One region of the Arthrobacter tumbae genome, then DNA from elsewhere that is predicted to be linked to it. Evidence: predicted binding sites of a transcription regulator. Region 1 holds the regulator's gene; the other holds the start of a gene.
What was found. Region 1 encodes Rex, which represses fermentation and respiration genes when NADH is low (regulators of the CRP and FNR family bind a similar motif). Its sites were predicted from a motif close to CTTGTGAANNNNTTCACAAG; they were not measured.

Region 1 (10,471 bases):
GTGGCGGTGAAGTCGATTGGCTGACCGTAGTGCGTGAGCTGCCGGTCGAACTGCACGTCGAAGTTCTCGAGCGTGATCGAGTACGGATCCAGATTGTTCTCGGAGAAGTTGGTGCCCGGTGTGAAGGAATCGTAGCCCACCAACGTGTTCACGAAGGTCTCACCCTCGATCAGGATCTTCTGCCCCCGGTACCCGAACAGCCCGCCCACGGCAACGGAAACGAGCACGCCGATCAGCGACACGTGGAACACCAGGTTCCCGAATTCCTTCAGGAAGCCCCGCTCCGCACCGACGGAGGGCCGGGCGCTGTTCTCGTCGCGCACGTCCACGCGGTAGCCGCGCTTCTTCAGCACGACTGAAGCGTCGACGACGGCGGCACCGGCCGAGGTGGGCCGCCCGCCTTCCTGCCCGCTGGGCTGGGACTCTTGCGCGACCGGCAGGACGAACGTCCCGTGAGCCGGCATCCGCGAGAGCCTGCTGGGGGTCCGGGGCGGCTTCGACCGCCAGGCACGGCCGTGGACCATTGCCCGCGGGATCACGCATCCGATCAGCGAGATGAACAGGAGCAGGTAGATCGCTGAGAACCAAACGGACGAGTAGACATCGAACAGCTGGAACCAGTCCAGGATCGGCCCGGTCTCCGGGTTGTTCTGAATGTACTGGGTCACGACGGCCGGATTTGCCGGGCGCTGCGGGAAGAGCGAACCGGGTACAGCGGCGACCGCGAGCAGGAGCAGCAGGAAGAGGGCCGTACGCATGCTGGTCAGCTGGGTCCACATCCAGCGCACGGTGCCGAGGAACCCAAGAGCGGGCAGCGCGACGCCGTCTTCTCGGTCCTTCGTTGCCATTGAATCTTCCTTTGATTTAGCCATCAGTCGTTCAGATCGGAAGGGTGACGCCGCCGAGCCACTGCTGAAGGTCGTTGATCCACACGTTCCAGACACCGGAGGCCATGAGCACGCCGACCAGTATCAGCATTCCGCCACCAGTTCGCTGCAGCAGCAGCCGGTGGCGCCGGAAGAACTTCATGGCTCCCATTCCACGCCGCAGTCCGAGGGCGATCAGCAGGAACGGCAGTCCGAGGCCGAGGCAGTACACAAAGGTGAGGAGTGCACCTTTGGCAGCGCTGGCGCCGTCGTTGGAGAAAGCAAGCAGCTGCACCGCGGACAGGGTCGGTCCGATGCAGGGGGCCCAGCCCAGACCGAACGTGAGACCCAGCAGCGGCGCTCCCCAGAGGCCGCTCGGTACGCGGGCATGGAGCTTCCGGTCCTGCTGGAACCAGGAGAATCCGCCCATGAAGACGATGCCGAGCACAATCACCACGAGCCCGAAGATCCGGATCAGCCACTCCTGGGAGCCTGCCATCCACGCTCCGAGCTGTCCGAAGAGCGCACCGTACGCCATGAACACGGCGGAGAACCCGACGACGAACAGCCCGATACCGACCACCATCCGTCCGCGCCTCTGCTGCTCCAGGTCCACCCCGGTGAGGCCGCTGACGTAGCCCAGATATCCGGGCACCAGCGGCAACACGCACGGCGACACAAAGGAGACGAGGCCTGCGAGGAGCGCCACGGGCAACGCAAGGAGCATCGAACCGTTCAGCACGGTGTCGGCGAAGGCATTCCCGGCTGGTGCCAGGGCCATGGCGGCACCGAGTGGGAGAGAGGCGGTCACAGCCACTACTCGGCCAGCGCGGAGTCAATGAGCGCGCTGAGGGTTCCCTTGTCGACCAGGCCCAGAATGCGGGCCGACACGCGACCCTCTTTGTCGAGCACGAGAGTGGTCGGCACAGCCTGCGGCGGTACGTAACTGGTCATCGCCAGGAGGACGCCGCCGTCGGAGTCGTTGAAGCTGGGGTAGGGAATGCCGAAGTTGCGCTCGAAAGCCTCGGCATTCTTCTGGCCGTCCCGGATATTGACGCCGTAGAACTGCACGTCCTCCGACTGGTACTCCTCATGCAGGGCAACGAGGTCCGGAGCCTCTTCCCGGCAGGGCGCGCAGGCTGCATACCAGAAATTCAGGACCGTCACGCCGCCCGGCCATGCGGAGGAGGAAACCGTCTCACCGTTGTAGAGCGTGCCCTCGATTGCAACCGGCTCACCGCGCTCTGCGACGGCGTACTCCGTGACGGAGCCGTCGCCGGCAATGTAATTCTTGTTGCTGCCTTCCGCCGCCTGTTGGGCCAGCGGGTCTTGTGCAGCACAGCCCGACAGCACGACGACGGCGGCAATTGCCGACGCGGCAAGGCGCATCAGCGTGCGGCCGGGACGGCGGCGCGGGGCAGCTTTAGTTTGAGTCACAACGGCTTCCACGAGTTCTACAACGTGTAGTAATTGTATTACGCTCCCGGGATGTTCTTCGCGCGGGGCAGAAGATCTGCACAGGGCTCCTCATACCGCACGCCGGTGAGCTGGTCGCCGTCGAAGTAGAGGGAGGTCACGGAGCTCAGCGTGCATTTACGCTGGCGCGGATCATGCCACAGGCGCCTGTTCTCCGCGGCGAGCCGGGCAACCCAGATGGGCAACTGGTGGCTGACCATGATCGCTTCGGCGTCCGTGCCGCCTGTAGCTTCCAGCGCCGCAGTGCGTGCGTCATGGACCGCGGACATCACGCGTTCAACCTGGGCACTGTACGGTTCACCCCAGGATGGTGTGAACGGGTTCCGCAGGGACTTCCAGTGCCTCGGGTGCCTGATCTGCTGGGCGACCTGCGCCATGCCTTCGAACCGGTTCTCCGCTTCGATGATGCGCTCATCGGTCACAACAGTCAGGCCCAGCTCGCGAGCTGTCGGCTCAGCGGTTTCCTGTGCGCGGGTGAGAGGTGAGGCGACCAGATGCACGATGTCGGCGCCGTCGTTCCTGCGCTCTGCGAAGTAGCCTGCAACCCGCTCGGCCATCTCCCGACCGAGCTCTGACAGGTGGAACTCGGGCAGGCGTCCGTAGAGGATCCCGTCCGGGTTGTGGACTTCGCCGTGGCGCACGAGGTGAACGGTGGCTGAGGGCATGTCATCAAGTTTCGCATCCCTCACGTCAGAGGGCTAAATCGGTCTCAAGAGCCCCGCCGGAAGCGGACGGTGGAGAAAATATTTGAACATTGAAGCAATCTCTGGAATAAAAGATGCAAATGCATGTTTATAGAGGTACACGCCCGTTCGGCCACCTCGGCCGCACACCAATCCAAAGCACGGCAGATCAGGAGAAACATCATGGCTATTCCCACCGGACTCACTCAGGGCACCTGGAACTTCGACGCCTCGCACAGCGAAGTCGGTTTCAGCGTTCGCCACGCCGGAATCAGCAAGGTACGCGGAAACTTCGACACCGTCGACGCCACCCTGCAGGTTGGATCCTCACTCGAGGATTCCAAGATCACCGCGACCATCAAGACCGAATCCTTCAACTCGAACGATGAGAACCGCGATGCCCATGTGCGTGGCGGCGACTTCTTCGACGCTGAGCAGTTCCCCGAGATGACCTTCGTGTCCAGGCGCGTCGAAGGCGCGGGCGAGACCTACAAGCTCATCGGCGACCTCACCATCCGTGGGATCACCAAGGAAGTTGCCATCGACACCGAGTTCAACGGCGTTGCTGTTGACCCCTTCGGAGCCACCCGCGCCGGATTCTCCGGCCAGACGGTTATCTCCCGCAAGGAGTTCGGCCTGACTTGGAATGCAGCTCTTGAGACCGGCGGTGTTCTGGTCGGCGACAAGGTGACCATCAACCTCGACGCTGCTTTCGTGGCACCCTCAGCAAACTAGAGACTCGTTTCAGCGATTCCCTTGGAGGGGGCGTGCCGGGCTTTCCGGTACGCCCCCTCGTTTTTTCTGTCCTTAAACCCCGGGGGTGGAAGCATCACGGCGGTACGCTGAGCGCATGAGTACGCCATCACACGACCCGTCAGAACGCGATCCGCATCAGCTCTCCGGAACTGACCCACTGAATCCCGCTGAGCCCGGACCCACCCAGAACTCAGGATCGGGTTTGTCCCCCGAACCGCAGAAGCCTGCATCTCCGTATTCCTATCAATCGGCCCAGCCCGCAGGGTATGCCTACCCCAGTGCAGCCCGCATGCCGGAGGAGGCGCGGCCACCGCTTCCCAGGGAAGTCAATCTGGCTTTCTGGCTGATCATCGCCGCCGGGGTGCTGAACTTCATCACCACCCTCATGGGATCAGGCACCACCGGCGGGCCGGCGGGAGCGGCTGCAATCGGCGTCGGCATAGGAATAGTCGTCGGCATCCTCACCACCGGCGTCTATGTACTGCTGGCCGTCTTCATCCGCAAGGGACACAACTGGGCGCGCATCACCGCCACCGTTCTTGCAGGAATTTCCGTTCTGCTCATGATCATGAGCTGGGTGACGCTCGCCGCACTGCAGGGCAACTCAGAAGTCCAGGAGCAGCTGGGTGGACAAAGCTTGCAGCCAAGCGGATTCTCGATCGCGCTGAACGTCCTCGTGGTACTGCTTGGAGTCGCCGGAGTAGTGCTGTGCTGGCTCAAGCCGTCTAACGCCTACTTCAAGCGGCAGCAAATCACGCACTAGTGCGCTGACGCTTATTGGGCCGGCCACAGGCAGTGGCTGGGCTTGCTTCGCCTACTGGGCCGCGCGGGCGCTGGAACCGGCATCAAGATCCGGTTCCTGCGCCCGCTGCGCGTGGTAGGCGAGGATCTGCAGTTCCGTAGCCATGTCCACCTTGCGCAGCTGCACCTGGCCAGGAACCTGCAGCACTACGGGCGCGAAACTCAGGATGCTCGTAATACCGGCTTCAACCAGTTCGTCGCACAGCTGTTGGGCGACGCCCGCAGGCACAGCAAGAACAGCCATGTTGGCACGCGTTCTGTGGAGAACGGTTGCCAGATCCTGCACCGGACTGACACGCAGCCAGCCGACTTCGGTGCCGACGATCATCTGATCGGCGTCAAACAGCGCGACCACCTCGAAGCCCCGCGACTGGAACCCTGAGTATCCGGCGAGCGCCCGACCCAAATTGCCGGCGCCCACGATGGCCACCCGCCAGTCCTGGGTCAGCCCAAGAGCGGTGGAGATCTGGCTGTTCAGGTACTGGACGTCATAGCCGACGCCCCGCGTTCCGTAGGAACCAAGGTAAGAGAGGTCCTTGCGAAGCATCGGTGAGTTCACGCCCGCCGCGTCAGCAAGTTCCTCCGAAGACACTCGTTCAATCCCCTCCGCCAAGAGGGAATTCAGGGCGCGCAGATAAATGGTCAGACGGGCGAGCGATGCAGGCGGAATCTGCCTGCCCTGCTGATCGCCCGCGGCGGACCGTAATCCGGGAAGCTCCGACATGGTCACTGGTTCATCTCTCCGTCATTGTTCGCCGGCGGCCGGGACTGCTCCGCCCGCCCGCCGGAGGATGACGGCGGGATATTCCCACTTTAGGTCCCGGCGCGAAGCCCTCAAAGTCCGGATGCAACGGTGGACGGTGAGCACACCCTGAATGCTGGGCACAGCCGGCTGCTAGGTGAGGAGCCTGCGCAGGCGCACTTCGTCGATAGTCCAGAAGTCCCGCTGGACGCCGTCGAGGAGCAGGACGGGCACCTCTTCCCAAAACCGTTCAAGCAACTCGGCGTGGTCGGCTATCGACTCTTCCCGCCAAACGACGCCCAATTCAGATGCCACCCGGCCTAACGTCTCCCGGGCAGCTTGGCACAGATGGCAGTCCGGTCTGGTCACCAGCACGAGGCCGGAGTTCCAGTTCGCGGCAGGCGGCTGGGTCTGCTGAGTCATGGTCTATTAGCTTACCGGCCGGCGGTCCCGCACCGAATGCCAGGCCCTGGGCACCCATTTGCCCCGGTTCAAGACGCCACAGGGGGTGTGAGAGATCGACGCGCGACAGTCAGCGTCCTCAAACACTCCGAAGGCCAACCAGTGATTAGACTCGTGCTATGTCCGCAGCCAGCCTCCGACCCGCAGTCGAGCCCGGGTCCTCCACGGAGACTGTGCCTGCCGAAGCTTCTCCGCTGGGCGGCCCGGCAGGAGAGGCAGCCTTTTTCGACGTCGACAACACCATGATGCGGGGCGCCAGTCTCTTCCATGTGGCGCGCAAGATGTACCAGCGGCGGGCTTTCACACTCCGTTTCGCTGCCGGGCTGGCCTGGAAACAGCTGCGCTTCGTGATGCGTGGCGAGAACATGACGGACATTCATGCCGTCCGGGACGCCGCCCTTGCCTTCGCCATCGGCATTGCGCACGAAGATGTGCTGGCCCTTGGCGAAGAGGTCTACGACGAGATGATCGCGTCGAAGATCTGGCCGGGAGCTCGTGCCCTCGCGGAACAGCATCTCCGAAACGGGCGCCGCGTCTGGCTGGTTACGGGTACCCCTGTCGAAGTGGCCAGTGTGATCGCCAACCGGCTGGGGCTCACAGGTGCGCTCGGCACTGTGGGAGAGGTGTCTGACGGCTTCTACACCGGCAAGCTGGTGGGCGAGTTCCTCCACGGCCCTGCAAAGGCCACGGCTGTCCACGAACTTGCCGGACAAGAGGGTTTGGACCTGTCCAGGTGCTGGGCGTACAGCGATTCCTACAACGATGTTCCGCTGCTCAGCATTGTTGGCCACCCTGTCGCCATCAATCCGGACCACCGCCTTCGCAAGCACGCCCGGGACTCCAACTGGCCGATTTACGATTTCCGGAGCGGCCGCCGTGCGGCAACCCTGGGGCTTAAGGCAGCAACGGGCGCGGGTGCCATTTACGGCCTGTGGCGCGGCTTCTCACGAATGAGGGGCTAGCGCTTAAATGCAAAACCGGTCCGCCTCAGTGGCGGACCGGATGCGATGCTACTTCTTGTTGCGGCGCTGGTGGCGGGTCTTGCGAAGCAGTTTGCGGTGCTTCTTCTTCGCCATCCGCTTGCGGCGCTTCTTGATTACTGAACCCATAGAGTCCTCACAAACTATTCATTCCGGTTCCGGACAACCACTACCGCATCAATTGCGGAAGGGACGCTCGAATCTGACAAAAGACGCACATCGCGGTGACGTACATCATGCGGCCGCACATGCGACCGTCTACGCAAAACGCTTCTTAACAGAGTACCCGCTCAAACCGGCCTTTCCGACCGGCGCCAACCGCGCCTTCAGCCCGTACCCGACTCACCCTCCACAGATGCGGAACGCAGATACTGCTGCACGGCGGATTCAGGCACGCGGTAGGAACGCCCGAACTGGACGGCCGGCATATCCCCGGAGTGGACCAGCCGGTACACGGTCATCTTTGATACCCGCATCACTTCGGCAACTTCCGCAACCGTCAGGAAGCGCACGTCGGAGAAGTTGCTGCCGCTCACCATCTCACCACTGTCCTTCTCTCTGGAGCTAACCCTGAGATGGGCGCCCACCGCACTTGATGGAACGCCGGACGGCGTGTCGCCTTGAGACCTGAGGATTATCCGTCTGGAGAAATACTCTAGTGGTTCATGTGGCCAAAGTGAAAGCACGCCAAGGTCACGAAGCGCCACCATGACGACGACGGCGCGATCCCCTCGCAAGATCGCCCAGTACCGATGCGGTAGCACCCCAGCCCATGCATGCGTCGGTCACGCTTTGGCCGTAGGTAAGCTCACCCCGAGCTGTCACATCGAGCTTCTGCGCACCTTCCATCAGGAAACTTTCCAGCATCACGCCGGCGATCAGATTCGAGTCGGACACTGCGTCCGCGAGTTCCCGCGCGACGTCGGCCTGCCGCCGGTGATCCTTGCCGCTGTTCGCATGGCTCGCGTCGACAATCAGCCGCCCGTTCTGACCTGCCGCAGCAAGCCTGGCAGACGCATTCGCGATGTGGGCAGCGCTGTAATTCGGGCCGTCCGATCCGCCGCGAAGGATCAAATGGGTGTCCGGGTTTCCAGTGGTCGAGACGAGGGCCGCCCGTCCCTCCTCATCGACGCCCAGGAACGCCTGTGGTGCGCCGGCCGCAGCGCAGGCGTCGAGCGCCACACTGATGCCGCCGTCCGTTCCGTTTTTGAAACCCACAGGCATGGAGAGGCCGGAGGACAACTGGCGGTGGATCTGACTCTCAGTGGTGCGGGCGCCGATTGCACCCCAGCTGATCAGGTCCGCAATGTACTGGGGGCTGATCGGCTCAAGGAATTCGGTGCCGAGCGGAAGCCCCAGGGCGGCAACGTCCTGGAGGAACTTACGGGCCGTTCGCAGGCCGGCGGCAATGTCGTGGCTCCCGTCCAGGTGCGGGTCATTAATCAGCCCCTTCCAACCCACCGTGGTGCGGGGTTTTTCGAAGTAGGCGCGCATGACCACCAGCAGGTCCTCGGCGTGCATCTGCGCGGCATCCGCCAGCAGCCGCGCGTACTCGAGGCCGGCGTCGGGATCATGGATCGAGCAGGGACCCACGATCACGAGCAGGCGATCATCCACTCCATCAAGGACTGCCCTGATCTCTTCGCGTGAACGTCGGATCGAATCTGCCACCTCGACGGTTCCCGGAAGTTCCGCGAGCACGGTGGCGGGCGTGGGCAGCGGCTCGATGCTCCGGACATTGAGATTGGACGAGGCTGAAGTGAGGGTTTTCATGGTCCCGGCTTTCGAAGATGGTTCTTCGGCGGGACTGTCCTGCAGAACCCGCCGTGGAAACGACGAAGGGCAGGAAGCGTGTCCTGCCCTGTTGGCTCTGAAGGTGTTGGTCAGCGTGTCAGGCCGCAGGCTCCTCCAGAGCCAACGCAAAATACGCATACCAACGGGTTGTCATGGAAAGAGACTAGACGGCGCGGTCCGAATTGCAAACTTCGAAAATGGTATGTGACACCGGCACGCTGAAAGTTCTCCACAACCCCTTTCTTTCGAATGTGTCTTCTAATAGAATGAGGTATGAGCCTGACAGCCGCACTCGACGCCCTTCCCGGCGGCGGACTGCGCGCTCTCCCATCCTTCGAATTCGATGATCCGGCCGGTTCGTCCACGCCTTCGATCGGGGACCTGTTGCAGATCCTGGCCGCCTACGCCTCGCGTTTCGTGGCCGCGTTTCCGGGAATGGGACAGGAGCAACTCGCCGAGCAGGCAACCGGAATCGAAGACCTCTCCCGGACGGTGGAGTACCTTCAGGTCGTCGCGGCCACCGCAGTGGATCGCAGCAGCGCCGCAGCCGGCGGCACGCCAACCCACACCAACAAAACCACCACCGACGACGCCGGCGGTTCCCCCACCGGCAGTAACGGCGGTTGCGCTCCCGGCGGTGTCGGCTCCGCCAGTTCGGCTACCGACAATGGTGCCGGTTCCGCTGCCGGTGGTGTCGGTTTCGCGTTCGGTCTGTCCGGTCCGGCCGGTGGGCGCTCGGCGTACCGGTGCACCGCCGAATACCTGCGGGACCGGCTGCGCATCAGCCGAGGCGAAGCCAACCGCCGGCTCCGCCTCGGCGCGAAACTGATCCCCTGCATCAGCCTCACCGGAGAACCGTTGCCCGCCACCTGTGAGCAACTCGCAGCCGAAGTCTCGGCCGGGGTAGTGTCCGGCAAAGCCGCCACCATGATCAACAGCGCCCTGGACCGGGCACAGTTCACCACCGACCCGGCCATGCTCGACACGATGGAAGCCCAACTCACCGCCAGCGCCACCCGGTTCGACCCCGACTTCCTCGCCAAACTCATCCACCGCTTCGAAGCCCATCTGGACCCCGACGGGCCCGAACCCACCGACAAGGAACTCACCAATCGCCAAGGCGTGTTCCTCCGCGGCAAAAAACGCGGCCTCCACCTGCTCGACATCGCCGCCACCGACGAACAATACGAATACCTCACAACCATCATGAACACCGCCACCAACCCCCGCACCACCGGCACCGGCGGCGACGGAGGCCAGAGCGGCAGCGAAGGGAGCGACGGCGGAGGGACCGGCGGTGGCGGAGCAGGACCTGATGACGCGCCCGGACTCAACGGCCACGACGCGCCCGTCGAGACCAGGACCCGGGCACAACTGCTCCTGGACGGACTCGTCGGAGCCTGCCAGATAGCCCTGGCCACCGACAAGCTCCCCGCCACCGGCGGACAACGGCCCCAGGTCCTCGTCACAATCGACTACCAGACACTGCTCGGCGACATCGAAACCCGCACCGGCACGTTCTTGCCAGCCCCCGGCACGTCCACCGGCACTTCCAATACCGGCGCCTCCTTCTCACCCGCCGCCGGGGCATCGCTCGCATACACCGGCCCCATCAACGCACGCACAGCCCGTCAAATCGCCTGCGACGCCGACATCATCCCCGTCGTCCTCGGCGGAAACAACGAAATCCTCGACCTCGGGCGAGCACAACGGCTCTTCACAGCGAAACAACGCAAAGCCCTCATAGCCCGAGACAAGGGCTGCGCCTTCCCTGCCTGCACCATGCCGGCACACTGGACCGAAGCCCACCACATCCAACCCTGGTCACACGAAGGCCCCACCAGCACAGACAACGGAGTACTTCTCTGCGCCCATCACCACCATCTGATCCACCAAAACGAATGGACCATC
Region 2 (10,471 bases), 520 kb from region 1:
GCGGATGCGGTTTGGCATGTTGTCGGGGGCGATGAAGTCGTCGGAATCGGCGTCAATGCGTGGGCCGCCGACGGGCAGCGCAGCTGCTTCCGCAAGGACGTTCTCGAGCGTCACCGACGGCCCCCATTTCCGCAGGCACTCGCTCAGCAGCCACAGCCCGCCGCAGTTGCGCAGGTACCGGATGGTGCCGTCGACGCCGCGTTCGTTGGTGAAGTTTGCGGCGCGGCCAGCCTCGGTGAGGATCGGCTCCGGCAGCTCCACGCCCACCAGAGACCAGGTGCCGGAAGAGATGTACGCGAAGTTGGCTACACCCGCGGGCACCGCTGCCACGGCGGATGCTGTGTCGTGGGAACCGACGGCGACGACTTTCGTCTCAGGATCCAGCCCGGTCCGCTCGGCGATGGAGGGCAGCAGCGTGCCCAGGGTTTCGCCCGGTTCCATCAGGGTCGGGAAGATTTTGCGGGGTATCTCAACGGCGTCGAGGAGGTGGCTCGAAAAGTTGCCCGTCGCCGCATCGAGCAGCCCGGTGGTCGAGGCGTTCGTGATCTCGCAGCGGCGTTCGCCCGTGAGCCAAAAGCCAAGCAGATCAGGGATCAGCAGCGCCTGGACGTTCTCAAGGGACGGCTCGGCCGCCAGTTGATAGACCGTATTGAACGGGAGGAACTGCAGGCCAGTCGTCTCGTAGAGCCGCTCGAAGGGGACGGTTTCGTGGACTTTGTCAACCACGCCAGCCGTGCGCGGGTCACGGTAGCTGTGCGGCTGGGAGGTGAGAGCGCCGTCGTCGTTCACTAGGCCGTAGTCCACCGCCCAGGTGTCGACGCCGATGCTGACCACCCGCTCGCCGGCGGCTTTCGCCCGTTCCCCAGCCAGCGTCAGGCCGAGCAGCACCTCCTCGAAGAGGGCGTCGATGTTCCAGCGGAGGGCGCCGTCGAGTTCCTGCACCCCGTTGGGGAAGCGGTGCACAACTTCGAGGGAGGGACCGTCGGCGCCCATCCGGCCGAGAATGACCCGGCCGGATGAGGCGCCGATATCGACGGCTGCGTAGACAGCCGGTTCCGGACTCATCGGCTGGACCTAGCGGAGGAAGGCGGCGGCGACGCCGGCATCGACCGGGACGTGCAGGCCGGTGGTGTGGGACAGCTCGGCGGAGGTGAGCACGACGGCGGCGTTCGCCACGTTCTCGGGCAGCACCTCGCGCTTGAGGAGGGTCCGCTGGGCGTAGTACTCGCCGAGCTTCTCTTCGTCCACCCCGTAGACTGCGGCGCGCTTGGCTCCCCAGCCGCCGGCGAAGATGCCGGAGCCGCGGACCACGCCGTCGGGGTTGATGCCGTTGACGCGGACCCCGTGCTCACCGAGTTCAGCGGCGAGCAGGCGCACCTGGTGGGCCTGGTCGGCTTTGGTGGCCGAGTAGGCGATGTTGTTCGGGCCGGCGAAAACGGAGTTCTTCGAGGAGATGTAGATGATGTCCCCGCCCATTTCCTGGTCGATCAGGACCTTCGCGGCGGCCTTGGAGACAAGGAACGAGCCCTTCGCCATCACGTTGTGCTGCAGATCCCAGTCCTTCTCGGAGGTCTCGAGCAGCGGCTTGGAGATCGAGAGCCCGGCGTTGTTGACCACGAGGTCCAGTCCGCCGAAGGCCAGGACGGCGGCGTCGACCGCTTGCTGGACCTGCTCGGGGGAAGTGACGTCGGCCTGGATGCCGACGGCGACGTCCGGGCCACCGAGTTCCTCGGCGACCTTCTCGGCATTCTCGAGGTTCAGGTCGGCGATGACCACGCACGCACCTTCGGCTGCGAGGCGGGTGGCGATGGCTTTGCCGATGCCCGAGGCGGCGCCGGTCACCAGCGCGATGCGCGTGGCATGGGACTTCGGCTTGGGCATCCGCGCGAGCTTGGCCTCTTCCAGCGCCCAGTACTCGATGCGGAACTTCTCCGACTCATCGATGGGGGCGTAGGTGGAGATCGCCTCAGCACCGCGCATCACGTTGATTGCGTTGATGTAGAACTCACCGGCCACGCGTGCGGTCTGCTTGTTGACCCCGTAGGAGAACATTCCGACGCCGGGAACCAGGACAATCGCCGGGTCCGCTCCGCGCATGGCTGGGGAATCCGCATCCGCGTGGCGCTCATAGTACGCCTGGTAGTCCGAACGGTATTCCTTATGGAGTTCCTTCAGCCGGGCGACAGAATCTTCGATGGAGGCGTCGGCGGGCAGGTCCAAGACCAGTGGCTTGACCTTGGTGCGCAGGAAGTGGTCCGGGCAGGAGGTGCCCAGAGCCGCCAGGCGCGGATGTTCAGCCGCGCTCAAAAAGTCCAGGACGACGTCGTCGTCGGTAAAGTGCCCCACCTGCGCCCGGTCGGTGGAGGCCAGGCCGCGGATCACCGGCGCGAGGGCAGCGGCCTTCGTGCGGCGCTCCTCAGGCGAGAGCGCGGCGTAGCCGTCGAGGGGTTCACCAAAGGGGTTGGAGGCACCGTTCTCGGCGAGGTAGCGCTCGGCGGTTTCGATCATCCACAGCGAGTTGTTCTCGGCCTCGTCGGAGGTTTCGCCCCACGCGGTGATGCCGTGTCCGCCGAGGATGGTGCCGACGGCCTGCGGGTTCTCGGCCTTGATCGAGGCGATGTCCAGGCCGAGCTGGAAGCCCGGGCGTCGCCAGGGCACCCACACCACCCTGTCGCCGAAGATCTTCTCGGTGAGGGCTTCGCCGTCGACCGCTGTGGCGATCGCGATGCCGGAATCCGGGTGGAGGTGGTCAACGTGTGCGGCGTCGACGAGGCCGTGCATGGCGGTGTCGATCGAGGGGGCGGCGCCGCCCTTGCCGTGGAGGGTGTAATCGAACGCGGCGACCATCTCGTCTTCGCGGTCAAGGCCGGGGTAGACGTTGGTGAGTGCGCGGAGCCGGTCGAGGCGAAGTACCGCCAGGCCCTGCTCCTTGAGGGTGCCCAGGTCACCGCCGGAGCCCTTCACCCAGAGCAGCTCAACGTTTTCACCCGTGACGGGGTCGGTGTCGCTGCCCTTCGCCGAGGTGTTGCCGCCGGCGTAGTTCGTGTTGCGCTTATCCGCGCCTAGCCGGTTGGACCGGTTGATGAGGTCCTGAACTGTTTGATTACTCATGCTTACGCGCCCCATCCTGCCTGCTGCCCGCCCTCGCGGTCCGCGTTGATTATTTCCTGGTAGCCGCTGGCTGCGTAGGCAGCCATCGGGTCCGCGGGGAGTCCGCGGGATTCACGCCACGCGGCGAGTGCCGGCCGGACGTCGGTGTAGAAGGCGTCCATGAAGAGTGCGTGCGCGCCGAGGACGTCGCCTGCTTCCTGCGCCTTGGTCAGCGCGGTGCGGTCAACGAGGAGCGCGCGGGCAGTCATTTCCTGGACGTTCAGCACGGAGCGGATCTGGCCGGGGATCTTCTCTTCGAGGTTGTGGCACTGGTCCAGCATGAGGGCCACGTTGCTGGCCGGATCGAGTGCGCCGCCGCGGGCCACCTCGTACATGATGCGGAACAGCTGGAACGGATCCGCTGCGCCGACAATGAGGTCATCATCGGCATAGAAGCGGGAATTGAAGTCGAACGATCCGAGCTTGCCGAGGCGGATCAGCTGCGCCACGATGAACTCGATATTGGTGCCGGGGGCATGGTGGCCGGTGTCGAGGCAGACCATGGCCTTCTCTCCCAGGGCCAGTGTGTGGGCGTAGGAGGTTCCCCAGTCGGGGACGTCCGTATGGTAGAAAGCCGGTTCGAAGAATTTGTACTCAAGGACCATGCGCTGGCCCTCGCCGAGGCGCTCGTAAACCTTTTGCAGGGAGTCATGCAGCCAGTCCTGGCGTGAGCGCATGTCGCCCTGGCCGGGGTAGTTAGTGCCGTCCGCCAGCCAGATCTTCAGGTCCTGGGAGCCGGTGACGTTCATGACGTCAATGCACTCGAACATGTGGTCCAGCGCCTTGTTGCGAACAGCGGCGTCGCTGTGGGTGAGGGAGCCGAACTTGTAAATGTCATCCTGGAACGTGTTGCTGTTGATAGTGCCCAGCGTGATGCCGAGGCCGCGCGCGTACTCGGACAGTTCGCCATAGTTCTCCACCTTGTCCCAAGGGATGTGCAGGGCAACGGAGGGCGCGAGGCCGGTCAGTTCATTGACCTTCGCGGCATCCGCGATCTTCTCCTGCACAGTGCGCGGGGTACCGGGAGTCTGGAACACCTTGAAACGGGTTCCGGAATTGCCGTAGGCCCAGGACGGCACCTCGATAGCGAGGTTCTCCAGGGTTGGCGTTATGCGGCTCAGGTCAACCATTACTTCTCTCCATCTACAGCTGCCGGCTCCAAAGCCCGCGCGCATCGTCGTTGTTTTGCACTGACTTTTCACTGGGCCTGAAAGGGGCGGCGGTGGCGGTCAGGAGGTGAATCGAATATTGAATCGATTCATTAGCACGTTTCAAAGGTATCCTTGGGGATAAGTGGTGTCAAGCATTCTTGTGAAGACTGCACATTTACGGACATCCCTTGCCTCCAGCTGCGTCACTTCCATGAAACGAGGGTCTGCCCGGATGGTCAGTATCAAGGACGTCGCCGACCAGGCGCAGGTTGCCGTCGGCACGGTATCCAACGTGCTCAACAACCCGGACCGCGTGGCTGAAAAGACCCGCGAACGGGTGCTCAGTGTCATTTCCGAGCTTGGTTTCGTGCGCAATGACGCCGCCCGCCAGCTCCGTGCCGGGCTCAGCCGCACCATCGGGCTCATCGTCCTCGACGTGAGCAACCCGTTCTTCTCCTCGCTGGCGCGCGCCGCCGAAGACCGCGCAGCGGAGTCGGACAGCACGGTGCTGCTCGGTGACAGCGGGCACGACGCCGGCCGGGAAAGCCGCTACCTCGATGTCTTCGAGCAGCAGCGCGTCAAAGGAGTCCTGATTTCCCCGGTGGGGAACGTCGATTCCCGGCTCGAGCAGCTGCGTGCACATGGCGTGCCGGTGGTCCTCGTAGACCGGGTGGATCCGCAGCGGCGTGTGAGTTCGGTGTCCGTGGACGATGTCGCCGGCGGCTATATGGCCGTGAAGCACATGCTGACGCGGGGACGGCGGCGCATCGCGTTCATCGGTGCGTCCACCGATATCCAGCAGGTCGCGGACCGTCTGACCGGAGCGCAGCAGGCTGTGGAGGAGTACCCGGATGCCGAGCTCGAGGTTGTGGAAGCTGCTGCGATGACCGTGCTGGCGGGCCGGGCCGCGGGTGAACTCCTTGCGGAGCGCGGCAGGGAAGGCCTGCCGGACGGCATCTTCTGCGCCAACGACCTCCTGGCTATCGGCGTCATGCAGGCTGTACTGCTCATTCGGGGGTTGCGGATTCCCGAGGACCTCGCGCTGATCGGCTATGACGACATCGACTTCGCCCAGTCAGCGGTTGTCCCCCTGTCCACAGTGCGGCGGCCAACGGAGCTGATGGGGCGCACCGCCGTCGAACTCCTGCTTGAGGCGATTGACCGAACCTCGCCCGAGAGCCGCCAGGTAATCTTCCAGCCCGAGCTGGTCAGCCGCGGGAGCACCCTCTAGCCCACCCCGTCCTCTGGGAACTTTTGCGCGGGTTCGGTGGGTTCAACGGCCTGGCAAGTCACCGTAGGTGCGCAAAAGTTCAGTGGGATCGGGCCACTTTCCGATTAGGTTGGGCCACTCGATAGGTCGCGGTGGTAGCATCGCCGTGAAACGATTCACTTCCGCTCGACGAGGAGAACCATGGAACGCGTCTGCTTCCAGCTGCAGGTGAAGCCCGATCGCATCGAGGAGTACAAGGAGCGCCATGCGGCTGTCTGGCCGGACATGCTCCGCGCCCTCAAGGACACCGGCTGGAACAACTACTCGCTTTTCCTTCGGCCCGACGGACTGCTGATCGGCTATGTGGAGTCGGAGGACTTCGCGGCCGCCCAGCGCGCCATGGCCGAGATTGACGTCAACGCCCGCTGGCAGGCCGAGATGGGCGAGTTCTTCGTGCAGCTCGACGGTCGACCGGACGAAGGGTTCGTCCAGATCGAAGAGGTCTTTCACCTCGAGGACCAACTCAAGGGCCACGTCGGCCATCAGCAGCCCGCAAAGTAGCCGGTAAATGGCAGGCTCGCCGGGAAGACCCCACGAACGTGCCACGCACCGGCGATCCTGGCTCGGAAGGAGCTTTCAATGACCCGCACTCTTCGCGCCGCCATCCTCGGCACCGGCGCCGTGGCGCATCTCCATGCCGAGGCGCTCGCCGCAATCGCCGGCGTCACCGCGGTTGCCTCGGCGGACCCCAGTGAGGAGCGGGTCCACGACTTCAACGCCCGCCACGGCATCGCAGTCGGGTACGGCACGCTGGAGGAGTTGCTGGCCAGGGAGGCTATCGACGTCGTGCATATCTGCACTCCGCCGGCCGGACATGCGGAACAGACAAAGGCAGCGTTCGACGTCGGTGCTCACGTGATTGCCGAAAAGCCTCCTGCGCTTTCCCTCGCCGAAGTGGACGCCATGCAGTCGGCGGCCGTTGTCGCCGACCGGCAGCTCGCCGTCGTCTTCCAGCAGCGCACCGGCACGGCGGCGACTCATGTCCGCAACCTGCTGCAATCGGGTGATCTCGGGAGGCCGCTGACCGCCGTCTGCCATACACACTGGTACCGCGGATCCGAGTACTACGACGTCCCGTGGCGCGGAACGTGGGAGTCGGAGGGCGGCGGCACCACGCTGAGCCACGGCATCCATCAGATCGACCTGCTGTCCTACCTGCTCGGCGAGTGGGGGTCGGCGTCCGGCCAACTGTTCCGGCTCGACCGGGAGGTCGAAACCGAGGACACCTCCTGCGGCGTCGTCGTCTTCGAGAGCGGCGCGGTCGCGTCGGTCATGACCACCGTGCTCGCGCCGCGCGAATCGAGCCTGATCCGCATCGATACCGAACACGCAACCATCGAGCTCGAGCACCTCTACGGCCACAACCACGCAAGCTGGAAACTGACTCCTGCCCGCCACATCAGCGCTGAGCGTGCGGCGTCGTGGGCGATGCCGTCGAACGAGGTGCCGAGCGGGCACGATGCGCTCCTGTCCGAGGTCTACGCATCTTTGCTGACAGGAGCCGACGTGCCGCCGGTCGCGGCCGATCCTGCACGTGCGATCGAAATCGTTGCCGCTCTCTACGCGTCCGCCGGGCGCGGTACGCCCGTGGCGCGAGCGGAAATCGCCGCTCCTGATTTCCGCGGCAGCATGCGCTCTCCCGTAACGGATCTGCGTCCCGGGCGGTGAGTGCGCCGCTGCTCGCTGACCCGCTCGGCGGGCCGACTGACCCCGCCGTCATTCGCAACGAACAGACCAAGCTGTGGTGGATGTTCTACACCCAGCGGCGCCCCGCCGATCAGGGCCCGGGCGTTGAGTGGGTGCACGGCAGTCGGATCGGTGTGGCAGTGTCCGACGACGGCGCACGCTGGCTTCACCGCGGTGTGGTCGACGGTCTCGATCCGGCAGGGGAGCACGGCCCGAACACTCACTGGGCACCGGAAGTGGTGTGGGACGGCACTCGATACTCCATGTACCTCACCTGGATCCGGGGTATGCCCTCGACATGGGCCGGGCATGAGCGTCGCATCGCGTATCTGGTCAGCGATGACCTTGAGTCCTGGGAGCACCGTGGATTCCTGGAACTGAGTTCGGACTACGTGATCGATGCCGCCGTGGCCCGAACCCCCGACGGGCTGCAGCGGCTCTGGTACAAGGACGAGGCGGACGGCTCCACCACCTGGGCTGCGGTGAGTGCCGACGGGCACAGCTGGACCGTCGAAGGGCAGGTCATCGGCGGTGCGCCCCATGAGGGGCCGAACGTCTTCGAGCTGGGCGGGTTCTTCTGGATGATCGTGGACGAGTGGCGCGGTCAGCGCGTCTACCGGTCCGCTGATGGCGTTTCCTGGTCGGCGCAGGGTTTGATCCTTGACGTGCCGGGTACGCATCCGGAGGACCGGCAGGTGGGCAGGCATGCCGACGTCGTCGTTTGCGGTGAGGAAGCCGTTGCCTTCTACTTCACGCACCCCGAATGGGGCGGAAGCAACGACGTCGAAGGGCAGGCGGGCGCGCTGCGTCGGTCGGAGGTGCACCGGGCGAGGCTGTGGGTAGAGACCGGCGTGCTGCGGTGTGACCGCGATGCACCGGTGGGCGTGCTGAGCTGACAGCTTGTGAAAGAAAATATGCGGAATAAGTAGCGTCAGGGGGTAGCTTTCCCGCGCTCCAGGCAGTTTACTGGGCAATAAGTTGTCCGAATCAACAATCTCGTTGGCCGCTCAAATGCGGGCTGGATTGTCTACTTCGGCAGCTGATCCTGGTGCCCACGCCCGATCTCGGTGACTTAGGGCACAGCCACAACAAAGGAGCGCAATGAAGCGATACACCAGTAAGGCAGCCCTTGGCGTGCTTGGAGCGGCACTCGTCGTTCCCGCCCTGGCGACGGCTCCAGCCCAGGCCGAGCCCACGTCGGTGCAGGCCGAGGTGACCGAGGATTACGACGTTCTCGTTGTCGGGAAGACCACCGGCTTCCGCCACAGCAGCATCGATGAGGCGACAACGGCGATCATGGCACTCGGTCAGGCGAACGGCTTCAGTGTCGACGTCTGGGATCCGCCAACGTCGCCGAGGAACCAGGGGCAGCCGGACCGCACACTGCCCAGCACACCGTTCACCAGCGCATCGGACCTCGCGAAGTACGAGACTGTCGTCTTCGTATCCACCGTTGACGGCACCAATAGCCTCAACCCTGCGACACCGACGCTGCTCGACGAGGGTGAACTGGAGGCGTTCCAGGGTTACATCCGTTCCGGCGGCGGCTTCGCCGGCGTCCATGCGGCGACGGATTCGATGCACACGGTTCCCTGGTACAGCGAACTGACCGGCGGCAGCGCCCGGTTTGTCAGCCATCCTGCCCAGCAGACCGCGGTCCAGGTAGTGGAGGACGGCACTCATCCTTCGACAGAGCACCTGTCAGGAACCTGGACGCGCTTTGACGAGTGGTACAACTTCACTCAGAGCCCCCGCGATGCCGTCCGCGTCCTCACAAACCTTGACGAAACCTCGTACAACCCCGGCGGTAACGCGATGGGTGCCGATCACCCGCTGTCCTGGTGCCACAACTTCGAGTCCGCCCGCTCCTGGTACACCGGTGGAGGTCACACGGAGGCGTCGTACGTAGATCCGGTCTTCCTTGAGCACCTGCTGGGCGGAATTGCGTGGTCGGCCGGTGCCGTGAGCGGCGGCGGTGATTGTGTCACCTGGAATGAGGTCGAATCGACGACGGCGGATCTGCTCGCTGAAGGTGCTATCTCATCGAAGGCTGCCACCCAGGTCGGCAAGCAGCTGGACAAGGCTCGGGTGCTCGCGGAGGCCGGTTCGCATGCCGATTCTGCAGACAAGCTCAACGCCGCCGCGGCCCAGGTTCAGGCGCACGTTAACCGGGGCTCAGGCGCGTACAGCCTGCTGCTCGGCAAGGTGCAGGATCTGCAGGTCTGGCAGGGCGGGCTGGAGTAAGCAGGGCGTCCGCCGCACTGGCTGCTGCATCAGGCGCCAGTGCGGCGGCATGGCCGACCTGTGATTTCACGCACGGGTGCACTGATTCCGCAGCAGAGCCGCCGCAATCGGCCTTGGCCGCGCGTGTTCCGTTCAACCCCTGAAGGTCATCGATCCGCTTGAAGAGTTCGCCACGCCCCTCCCGCACAACGCGGGTCCTTGCCGTAGCTGCCGCATTCCTGATAGCCGTGGCGGTTGCGTTCACCATTGGGCTTACCGTTGGGGGTGACGGCCCTCCCGAGGCCGGTTCTTCCGAGGCGGGCTCGATTGATGCCGGTCCGCCCGAGGCCGGTCCGCCAGAGGCCGGTTCGATTGAGGCGGTTGCTGCGGAACTGGCGAAGGGCCAGGCTCAGGACAGGGCCGAACTGAACTCGAACCTGGCGGCGGCCGCCGAATTGGCTCACGGTCGTGTGGGGCAGGCCCTGCAGGAGTTGTCCTCTGCTGTATCGGAAAACGTTGTATCGGCCGGCGCAGGTGAGGCCGAAGCGTGGAAGCGCGAGCTGGCGGTTGCGATCTCCGCGCTGGAGAGCGTCGAGGATGGCACCAGCGAGCAAACGGTTGTTCGGGAGGCCTTCATCGGTGCGGCTCACTTGCTTCAGTCGGCGGCTGACGACCACGAGTACCTCGTGAATGGGCCGGCAGGCGAGCGTGAAGCCCGAGCCGCAACCGTCATCGAGCGACGCGACGCGGCGGTTCGTCTGTGGCAGTCCGGGGCAGCGCAACTGGACACCCTCACCGTTGGGTCGGGTGAGGGGCATGTACACCTCTTCCTCACGCCGGACGGAAATCCCGATGCTGTCCCGCTGGAATTCCAGGAGCCCGGAACCGGGGAGTGACGGCTGCTTCGTGCGGTGACTCGGCTTTGGCCCGAGCTTTTCCGGCGAACCTGTAGCCGCGCCGAGCAACCCGGACGCGGCGTCGAGCAACCCGG

Region 2: the regulator Rex is predicted to act here: its motif matches at 4,396-4,415, upstream of rhaI (L-rhamnose isomerase).

Annotation. Positions count from the first base shown of each region.
Region 1 covers NZ_JAFBCC010000001.1:812,520-822,990, forward strand. Annotated here, with positions in the region: gene resB (cytochrome c biogenesis protein ResB) at 1-848, opposite strand, end outside; gene JOD47_RS03900 (cytochrome c biogenesis CcdA family protein) at 880-1,647, opposite strand; gene JOD47_RS03905 (TlpA family protein disulfide reductase) at 1,683-2,255, opposite strand; gene JOD47_RS03910 (histidine phosphatase family protein) at 2,342-3,007, opposite strand; gene JOD47_RS03915 (YceI family protein) at 3,209-3,760, shown strand; gene JOD47_RS03920 (hypothetical protein) at 3,876-4,544, shown strand; gene JOD47_RS03925 (redox-sensing transcriptional repressor Rex) at 4,596-5,306, opposite strand; gene JOD47_RS03930 (glutaredoxin family protein) at 5,478-5,747, opposite strand; gene JOD47_RS03935 (HAD family hydrolase) at 5,906-6,748, shown strand; gene JOD47_RS03940 (30S ribosomal protein bS22) at 6,797-6,895, opposite strand; gene JOD47_RS03945 (helix-turn-helix domain-containing protein) at 7,093-7,305, opposite strand; gene JOD47_RS03950 (3-deoxy-7-phosphoheptulonate synthase) at 7,460-8,539, opposite strand; gene JOD47_RS03955 (HNH endonuclease signature motif containing protein) at 8,834-10,471, shown strand, end outside.
Region 2 covers NZ_JAFBCC010000001.1:1,336,521-1,346,991, reverse strand. Annotated here, with positions in the region: gene JOD47_RS06380 (rhamnulokinase) at 1-1,065, opposite strand, end outside; gene JOD47_RS06375 (bifunctional aldolase/short-chain dehydrogenase) at 1,075-3,111, opposite strand; gene rhaI (L-rhamnose isomerase) at 3,114-4,280, opposite strand; gene JOD47_RS06365 (LacI family DNA-binding transcriptional regulator) at 4,534-5,532, shown strand; gene JOD47_RS06360 (L-rhamnose mutarotase) at 5,713-6,072, shown strand; gene JOD47_RS06355 (Gfo/Idh/MocA family protein) at 6,151-7,239, shown strand; gene JOD47_RS06350 (glycoside hydrolase family protein) at 7,236-8,153, shown strand; gene JOD47_RS06345 (ThuA domain-containing protein) at 8,359-9,501, shown strand; gene JOD47_RS06340 (hypothetical protein) at 9,660-10,376, shown strand.